2 linked regions of the Desulfosediminicola ganghwensis genome follow. The protein of the gene in region 1 interacts with the protein of each later gene in a pairwise test. Links are inferred from orthologs where the notes say so. Each region holds a gene or a part of one and is shown on either strand. Other genes may lie near its edges.

Region 1 (4,000 bases):
CTTCATCATTATCTAAAACAGAAGAAGGTACTTCGCCAATATTTAGTGTACCGGCGTGAACCTGGGCCCTGAATACGTCAATATTGTACAGAGCCAGGGTGTAAAGCCTGAGTTGCTCATCATTAGGCATAAACAGGCCCTGCCTGATTTTATCGTGCTGGATCAGGGTGGCGATGGCGTCATTGAACCGATTATAAGAGACCAGATCCTGATCCTGTGAGTACTTCTCAGGAGTCTGTTCCACAGATTCAGCAAACCCTTTACAATGAGACTCTTTCATCAGCACAAAATGTTGATGAAGTTCACCGCTTCGAGTCCGAACGGCTGCTCTGCCGAGCGGGTATGCCCGGCAGGCCCCAGGGCGGTGCGAATAGATCGCACAGCCCTTTTCCTTGTCAACGAAGGCACAACTTGCCTGCCCATCATCTATCATGGTCAGGTAATATTTGGGGAACATGTCTTGCTCCCCGCGCTCCTCAATGATGTACTGGTCGTGTAACTGCTGGGAGGTTAAACCGGTACCCCGGCGCATTCGCAGTACGTCATATGGTGTCAGTGCAAGCTCAAGCATTTTGCAGCAGTCGGTGAAGCATGGCACACCAGGGTGGCAGGCAAAGTTGAAAGGCTCGTCTGACTTGAGGCGGTAAACCGCCTCAGGGAATTGTGGTCGTGACATGTTGACGTATCTCCTGTGATTACTGTTCGCGTTTCCAAAGTGTCAGCAGCGGACTCGCGATAAAAATCGAGGAATAGGTACCGACAAGTACACCTGTAAGCAGTGCGAACGAGAAGTCATGGATTACGGAACCGCCAAGTACGAACAGGGCCGCCAATACCATAGCCGAAGTAAGCGAAGTAACGATTGTTCTACTGATTACCTCATTAACGCTCATGTTGATAATGGGGATAAGCTTATCCTCACTGGCCTTCTTCAGGTTCTCACGTATGCGGTCGAAGACAACAACGGAGTCGTTGAGTGAATAACCAGCGATAGTGAGTAAGGCTGTTACGATAAGCAGCGTGATTTCCACATTCAACAGGTAACAAATTGCAAGCACCACCAGCACGTCATGGGCTGTAGCTGCCGCTGCGGCCAGACCAAAACGGATGTCAAAGCGCATTGCCAGGTAGAAGATAACACCGACAAGGGAAATCAGGATAGCCTGGATAGCCTTATTACGTAGCGCAGCAGAGACGGAAGAGCCGATTTCAGACTGGCTTTCGAGGACAAAGCCTTTATCTGCAAGGTTCTCATGCAAGATGACGTCAACACTTTCAGCGAGATTGGCGACGGTTGCTTCATCCTGCTTTATTTTGACGATCAGACGGTTCTCGTTTTCAACCTCCTGCAGGTTAAAACCTTCGAGGTTACTGCCGTCAAAAGCTGAACGAACTTCACTCATTGTGAAGTTCTGGCTTGCCTGATACTGGAGCAGGGAGCCACCGGAGAAGTCAACGCCAAGGTTGGCAGTGCCACGAGCGATCTGCATGAATGCGAAAAGGCCAATACAAACCATTATGCCGGAGCCGACATAGGTGAATTTGCGTAGGCTCATGAAGTCGAGGTTCGGCTTCTTGGTGAACTGCATGAAGCGCAGTTTCTTCATTGGCTTGCCAGAATTGAAGGTGTCAAAGAGCAGGCGGGAGAAGAACAGAGCGGTGAAAAGGTTGAAAATAATACCCAGAGAGAGGGTAACGGCAAAACCTTTAATCGGGCCGGTGCCGAAGAGAAACAGTGCAGTTGCGGTAATAAGTGTGGTGACCTGGGAGTCGACAATGGTCCAGAATGCTTTGCCGAAACCGGAGTCGACACTCGAGCGCACCGATTTTCCTAGCGCATACTCTTCCCGCATTCGTTCAAAAATAAGTACATTCGCGTCAACGGCCATACCGATGGAGAGGACGATACCGGCGATACCAGGAAGGGTAAGTGTGGCATTCAAAATGGCCAGACCGGTGAAGAGAAGCAATATGTTCAGGGTCAGGGCGAAGTTGGCAATAATACCGGAGAGCCTGTAGTAGATGAACATAAAGGTCAAGACGAGTATCGCCCCGAAAACACCGGAACTCAGGCCCCTTTGGATGGAGTCCTGACCAAGTGTTGCGCCAACGGTCATGTTCTGGATAATGTCAACAGGAGCCGGCAGGGCGCCAACTCTGAGCACGATTGCCAGATCTGATGCCTCTTCGTGACTGAAGCTGCCGGAGATCTGTGCCGAGCCACCAAGAATTTTCTCACGAATAACAGGCGCTGAGCGCACAACGTTATCAAGGACAATGGCCATCCGCTTGTTGACGTTCTGCTCGGTGATGTGACCGAAGAGTTTGCCGCCGCGACTGGTAAGATCAAGGCTGACGTACGGCTCATTGAAGGTGCCGCCTATGCGTACCTGGGCGTCTTTAACCATGTCGCCGGTCATTAACACCTGATTCTCAAGCAGAATAGGTACGGAGACTTCCTGCTTGGTGTTGGGGTCGATGGATTTTTCAAAGTGAATAGAAGTGTTCTCGGGCAAAATGGAACTGAGTGCACGATTCAGCTTGCCGATTTCTTCACCGTCTTGCCACTGTCCGGATTGAACAGCCTGATTCACCAGCTCACGGAGATTGAGTCCGCTTGAATCTGCAACCATCTGGAATTCGAGCTGAGCGGTGTCGCCAAGGAGTTTCATGGCGCGTTCCGGATCACGTATGCCTGGAAGCTGAATAACAATCTCATCGGCACCCTGACGGAGAATAACAGGCTCGGCCACACCAAACTGGTCAATCCTGTTTCTGATGATCTCAAGAGACTGATCAACAGCGTGGGTTTTGATGTAGGAAATTCGCTCATCTTTCAAACTGAGAAAAATGCGGGGAAAGGTTCCTTCCTTTGATTCGAGACGGGCGTCAATGTCAGGGAAGTCATCGGTGATGAGGGCCTGAACCTGTTTTACCGCTCCCGTATTGGGCAGGGTAAAGATAACCGTTGCAGGGTCATTGGACGGTGTGCGTACAGCACTGATTGATTCTTCTGCCAGGGTATCCTTGATATCGTTGGCTGAAAATTCGAGGGCGTTTTCCTGGGCTTTGTCAAGATTGACCTTTAAGATCAGGTGCATACCTCCTTGAAGGTCAAGGCCAAGCCTGAGCCCTTCAGGGGCAAGATATTGCTTCCACCAGTTTGGGGTGGAAGAATAGAATGAGGGGACAATCGTGACTACGGAGAGTACGACCAACATGGCCATGAGACCAAGTTTCAGCTTTAGTGATGTGTTCATTGATAGCCCTAAAGAAAGTATCTGTAATAGGTTATGATCTATTCAAGCGGTAAACCACTATCATTGTATGGTTTCAAATGCAGCGATTATAACGTGATGACTGATTCTTGCAAGGTTATGCGTCGAATTATTCACGTAATGATGCATGAACAGGCCGATGATTTATGCTGGGTCCAGCCAAATTCATGGGGCCGGTGCGAATAAATCTGCATCAAACTTTCATGCTGTCAGACGTTGATGTACTGAAAAAGCAACATAAGTATACGGGCTTTGGAAGATGAAAGAAAGAGAGGATACATCCCGTTTTCACGTCCTTTCGTGTAGTGGTAAAGTAATAATCGTACTGTGCCGGAAATGGAAATTCAACACTGCCATTTAGAAGTGTTCGTCGGCCTGCCTGCAGGCTGGGCCAGCGAGTTAACCGGTTCCGTTGACATCAATAACTATCGAAAAGATTGTTGGTAATATCATGGTCGTTTCAGGTTATCGATTTTTTTTCGGAGGTACAGATGGATGCTCTACTCCCTGATTATGTCCAATGGCTTATGGATAAAGAGAATTATCCACACCAGGTGGAGTCAGTTGAACTAATTCAGACACATATCTCCTACATTGTTCTGGCCGGGGCGTATGTGTATAAATTTAAAAAGCCCGTTGATTTTGGTTTTCTGGATTTTACATCATTGGAGAAACGAAAATATTTCTGTAATGAAGAGCTGCGCTTGAACAGACGATTATGC
Region 2 (3,517 bases), 1.2 Mb from region 1 along the record:
AAACCTTAATGGATTATCTATTTTTATCGATGAACTGCTGCAGCTGGTGCAATTCACTTTTAATAGAGTCAAGAACCTCGTTGATTTCTGAAACCTTTGTAGGGTCTTGAGCATGTTGTTGCTGAACAGCCAGGCTTTCAGTAATCTCCTGGTTGCTCTCGATGAGTTGCCTGGCCCCAGCTATTGTGTAGCGGTGATCATGGAGCAACATTTTAATAGTCAGTATGAGTTCCACGTCCTCCCTGCTATACAACCTCTGTTTGGAGTTTGCACGTTTAGGAGTGATTTCTTTAAATTCGGTCTCCCAATATCGAAGAACGTGGGTTGGCACTTTGGCCAGCTTCGAAACTTCGCCAATTTTAAAGTAGAGCTTGTCTGGGATGTTGAATTTCATAGAACCAGCGAACTCCTTATTGGCGAGCGACTGAGATCTAGACGTTAATCTGCTCTCTCAGCTTCTTGCTCGGTCTGAAGCTAACGGTCTGCCTCTTCTTAATCGTGATAGACTCACCGGTACGCGGGTTGCGTCCCCGACGTGGAGCCTTGTCACGAACTGTAAAAGTGCCGAAGTGAACCAGTTTAATGGTTTCGCCTGTCAGCAGAGCATCTTTCATAGTATCGAGAAAGCTGTCTACTATTTCAGCACAGCTGCTCTGTGGATAGCCGAGCTGATTAGCAATCGCCTCGGCCAGGTCTTTACGTGTTAAATTACTGCTGTTCATATATCCTCATGCATCTCGAAAACTGCCACCGAAAGTATCGGTAAGCAACTTTACAACTTTTCCGTGGGCTTTTTCCACATTTTTCTCAGTAAGTGTCTTGGTTGCCGATCGGTAGGTAATGGAAACCGCCACACTTTTAAATCCTTTCTCGATCTTGTCGCCCTGAAAAACATCAAAAATTTCAGCTGACTCGATCAGTTTCTCTCTGGTTTCGTGTACCTTCGCGAGTAACTCACCGGCGGAAACGGTAACCGGAACCACAAGCGCAATGTCACGCTTGACGGACGGGTAGACCGGCAGTGGGTTGAATTCGCGAGGTGAACTCTGAAGTTCACAGATGCTGTCGAAATTCAATTCGAAGTAATACACATCGTGTTTGATTCCGAAGCTGCGAAGAACATCAGGCAGAACCTTTCCAATGGAACCAAGCAGAGTTCCACCAGCAAAAACCAGAAGAGCATAGTCCGAGTCGCAAAATTTTTCCACCCCTTCTTCAACAGGATGGACAAATTCTATAGGAAAATTTTTATTGTCGGTTAAACGCATCTCTTCAAGCAGATACTCGACAGCACCTTTAGCATCAAGAATATCAACGTTTTCGGCTGGAAAGTGAAGCGGAGAAGACTCCCCATTTCTATTGCCGCTGATCGTACCGGCAATATGACTTGTCTCGACAGGTTGAGCGTTTTTCTCGGTTGGCTGGAAGACTTTGCCGATCTCAAACAGTTTTACCGCAGTTTTCTGGAAGCTGATGTTCCGTCGAACATTCTCAAGGAGCCCTGGCAAGAGCATGGAACGCATAACAGCCTGATCTTCAGTGAGCGGATTAAGCAGGCGCACATATTGACGTCGTACATCATCTTCTGCCAGCATCAGCATGTCGCTGTGCTTCTCGGTGGTGAAACTGTAGTTGATCGCTTCGCTGAAACCGATTGACAGCAGCATGTTGGTTGCGTCTGCGCGTTTAAAGCGTTTTTCGTCCTGCTCAGGGTAGCTGAGAGACGCTTGAGGCAGGGTAGTCGGGATATTGTTGTAGCCGTAAAGGCGGGCAACTTCCTCGACCAGATCTGCTTCCCGCTCGATATCAACACGAAAAGTAGGGCAAAGTACCCAGATGGTATCGTCATCTTTCGGTTTGCATTGAAAACCGATGGACTCGAGCAGATCAGCAATTTTCCCGTAATCGAGTTCTATACCGAGAAGCTGCGCAGTTCTGGATATTTTCAGGGTCTGGGAGTTCAGCGGCTTTCGACCGCCAAATACGTCGACTCCGGACTCTTCTGCAACTCCTCCCGCGAGTTCAACGAGCAGATCGGTGGCGCGGTTCAGGGCGTTGATTGTGCCACCCGGATCTACACCACGCTCAAAACGATATGATGCATCAGTGGAAAGATTTACCTTACGAGCGGTTTTACGGATTGATACCGCATTGAAGCAGGCACTTTCGAGCAGGACGTTGACGGTCTGATCGGAAACTTCTGAGTTGAGCCCGCCCATAACACCGGCGAGTGCCACAGGTCTGTCACCGTCGCAAATCAGCAGTGTGTCCTGATCAATTTTTCTTTCGGTGTTATCCAGGGTGGTAAAGGTCTCTTCACCTTTTCGGGGAGTACGGACCATGATTTTCCCACCGGCAAGCCTGTCAAAATCAAAGGCATGCAATGGCTGGCCATATTCCATCATCACAAAGTTGGTTATATCAACCACATTGTTGATCGGACGCAGGCCAACGGCGAGGAGCCGTTTACGGAGCCACCATGGGGATGGGCCGATTTTTACACCCTTAATAAGACGTGCGGCATAGCGGGGACACAGTTCCGTGGATTCAACATCAACACTGAATTCCCTGCTGGTGCTATCGACCTTGGCATCTGCAACTGGCAGTTCGAGCGGCTTGCGGACAATACCAGCAACTTCGCGGGCAACACCGATGACAGAGGCACAGTCAGGGCGGTTCGGAGTCAGGTCTACTTCGATCATGGTGTCGGCAAGACCCATGGCCTCAACAAAAGACTCTCCGTGGGCAACATCTTCGGGCAATTCCATGATGCCGTTGTGATCCTCACTCAAGCCAAGCTCACGCTCAGAGCAGATCATACCGGCAGAGGCAACACCACGAACCTTGGCCTTTTTAATTTTAAAATTGCCAGGCAGGGTGACACCGGGCAGGGCAACAACAACGTTAAGCCCGGCGCGTGCATTGGGCGCACCACAGACAATCTGGTGAACCTCATCTCCGATTTGTACTTCACAAACCTGAAGCTTGTCTGCATCCGGGTGTTTTTCCGCAGTCAGGATATGGCCGGTCTTCAGTGGAGCGAGATCCTGGTAGAGCTGCTCTACAGAATCAACCTCTAGACCGAGCATGGTGAGGTGATCGGCGAGCTGTTCATTAGACAGCTCGTCTGTATCTACATAATTTTGCAACCAGTCACGAGTGAACTTCATAGCGGTATAGTCGTATTATAGGAGCGATTAGAACTGGGAAAGAAAACGGAGATCGTTCTCGTAGAAAAGCCTGATGTCGTCGATACCATATTTGAGCATAGCGATACGCTCGATACCGAGTCCGAAGGCAAATCCGCTGTAGACCTCTGGATCGTAACCGACCATCTTGAAAACTTCCGGATCTATCATGCCGGAGCCGAGGATTTCGAGCCAGCCGGTTTTCTTACAGACACGGCAGCCCTTACCTTCACAAATAACACAGGCTATATCTACTTCAGCGCTGGGTTCGGTAAAAGGGAAAAAGCTGGGGCGGAATCTGAGTGCCAGTTTTTTGCCGAACATCTTTT

Evidence for each region. Proteins that work in one complex are often made in the same cells at the same time.
Region 2: the proteins of secD (region 1) and pheT interact in binary tests that used the Escherichia coli proteins (3 or more experiments, as listed by UniProt). The link is inferred for Desulfosediminicola ganghwensis from one-to-one orthologs.

The regions. Positions count from the first base shown.
Region 1 is NZ_CP050699.1:5,553,939-5,557,938, reverse strand. Bases 479-3,578 are described here. They hold secD (protein translocase subunit SecD), read right to left. Parts: upstream 3,261-3,578; coding sequence 696-3,260; downstream 479-695. Other genes in these bases: FCL45_RS23880 (YkgJ family cysteine cluster protein), read right to left, coding at 479-676. Also shown: more of FCL45_RS23880, read right to left, coding at 1-478; FCL45_RS23870 (phosphotransferase), read left to right, coding at 3,770-4,000. UniProt on the Escherichia coli protein: Part of the Sec protein translocase complex. Interacts with the SecYEG preprotein conducting channel. SecDF uses the proton motive force (PMF) to complete protein translocation after the ATP-dependent function of SecA.
Region 2 is NZ_CP050699.1:4,391,797-4,395,313, reverse strand. Bases 450-3,517 are described here. They hold pheT (phenylalanine--tRNA ligase subunit beta), read right to left. Parts: upstream 3,171-3,517; coding sequence 729-3,170; downstream 450-728. Other genes in these bases: pheS (phenylalanine--tRNA ligase subunit alpha), read right to left, coding at 3,198-3,517; FCL45_RS18840 (integration host factor subunit alpha), read right to left, coding at 450-722. In the rest of the region: FCL45_RS18845 (MerR family transcriptional regulator), read right to left, coding at 14-394; more of FCL45_RS18840, read right to left, coding at 432-449.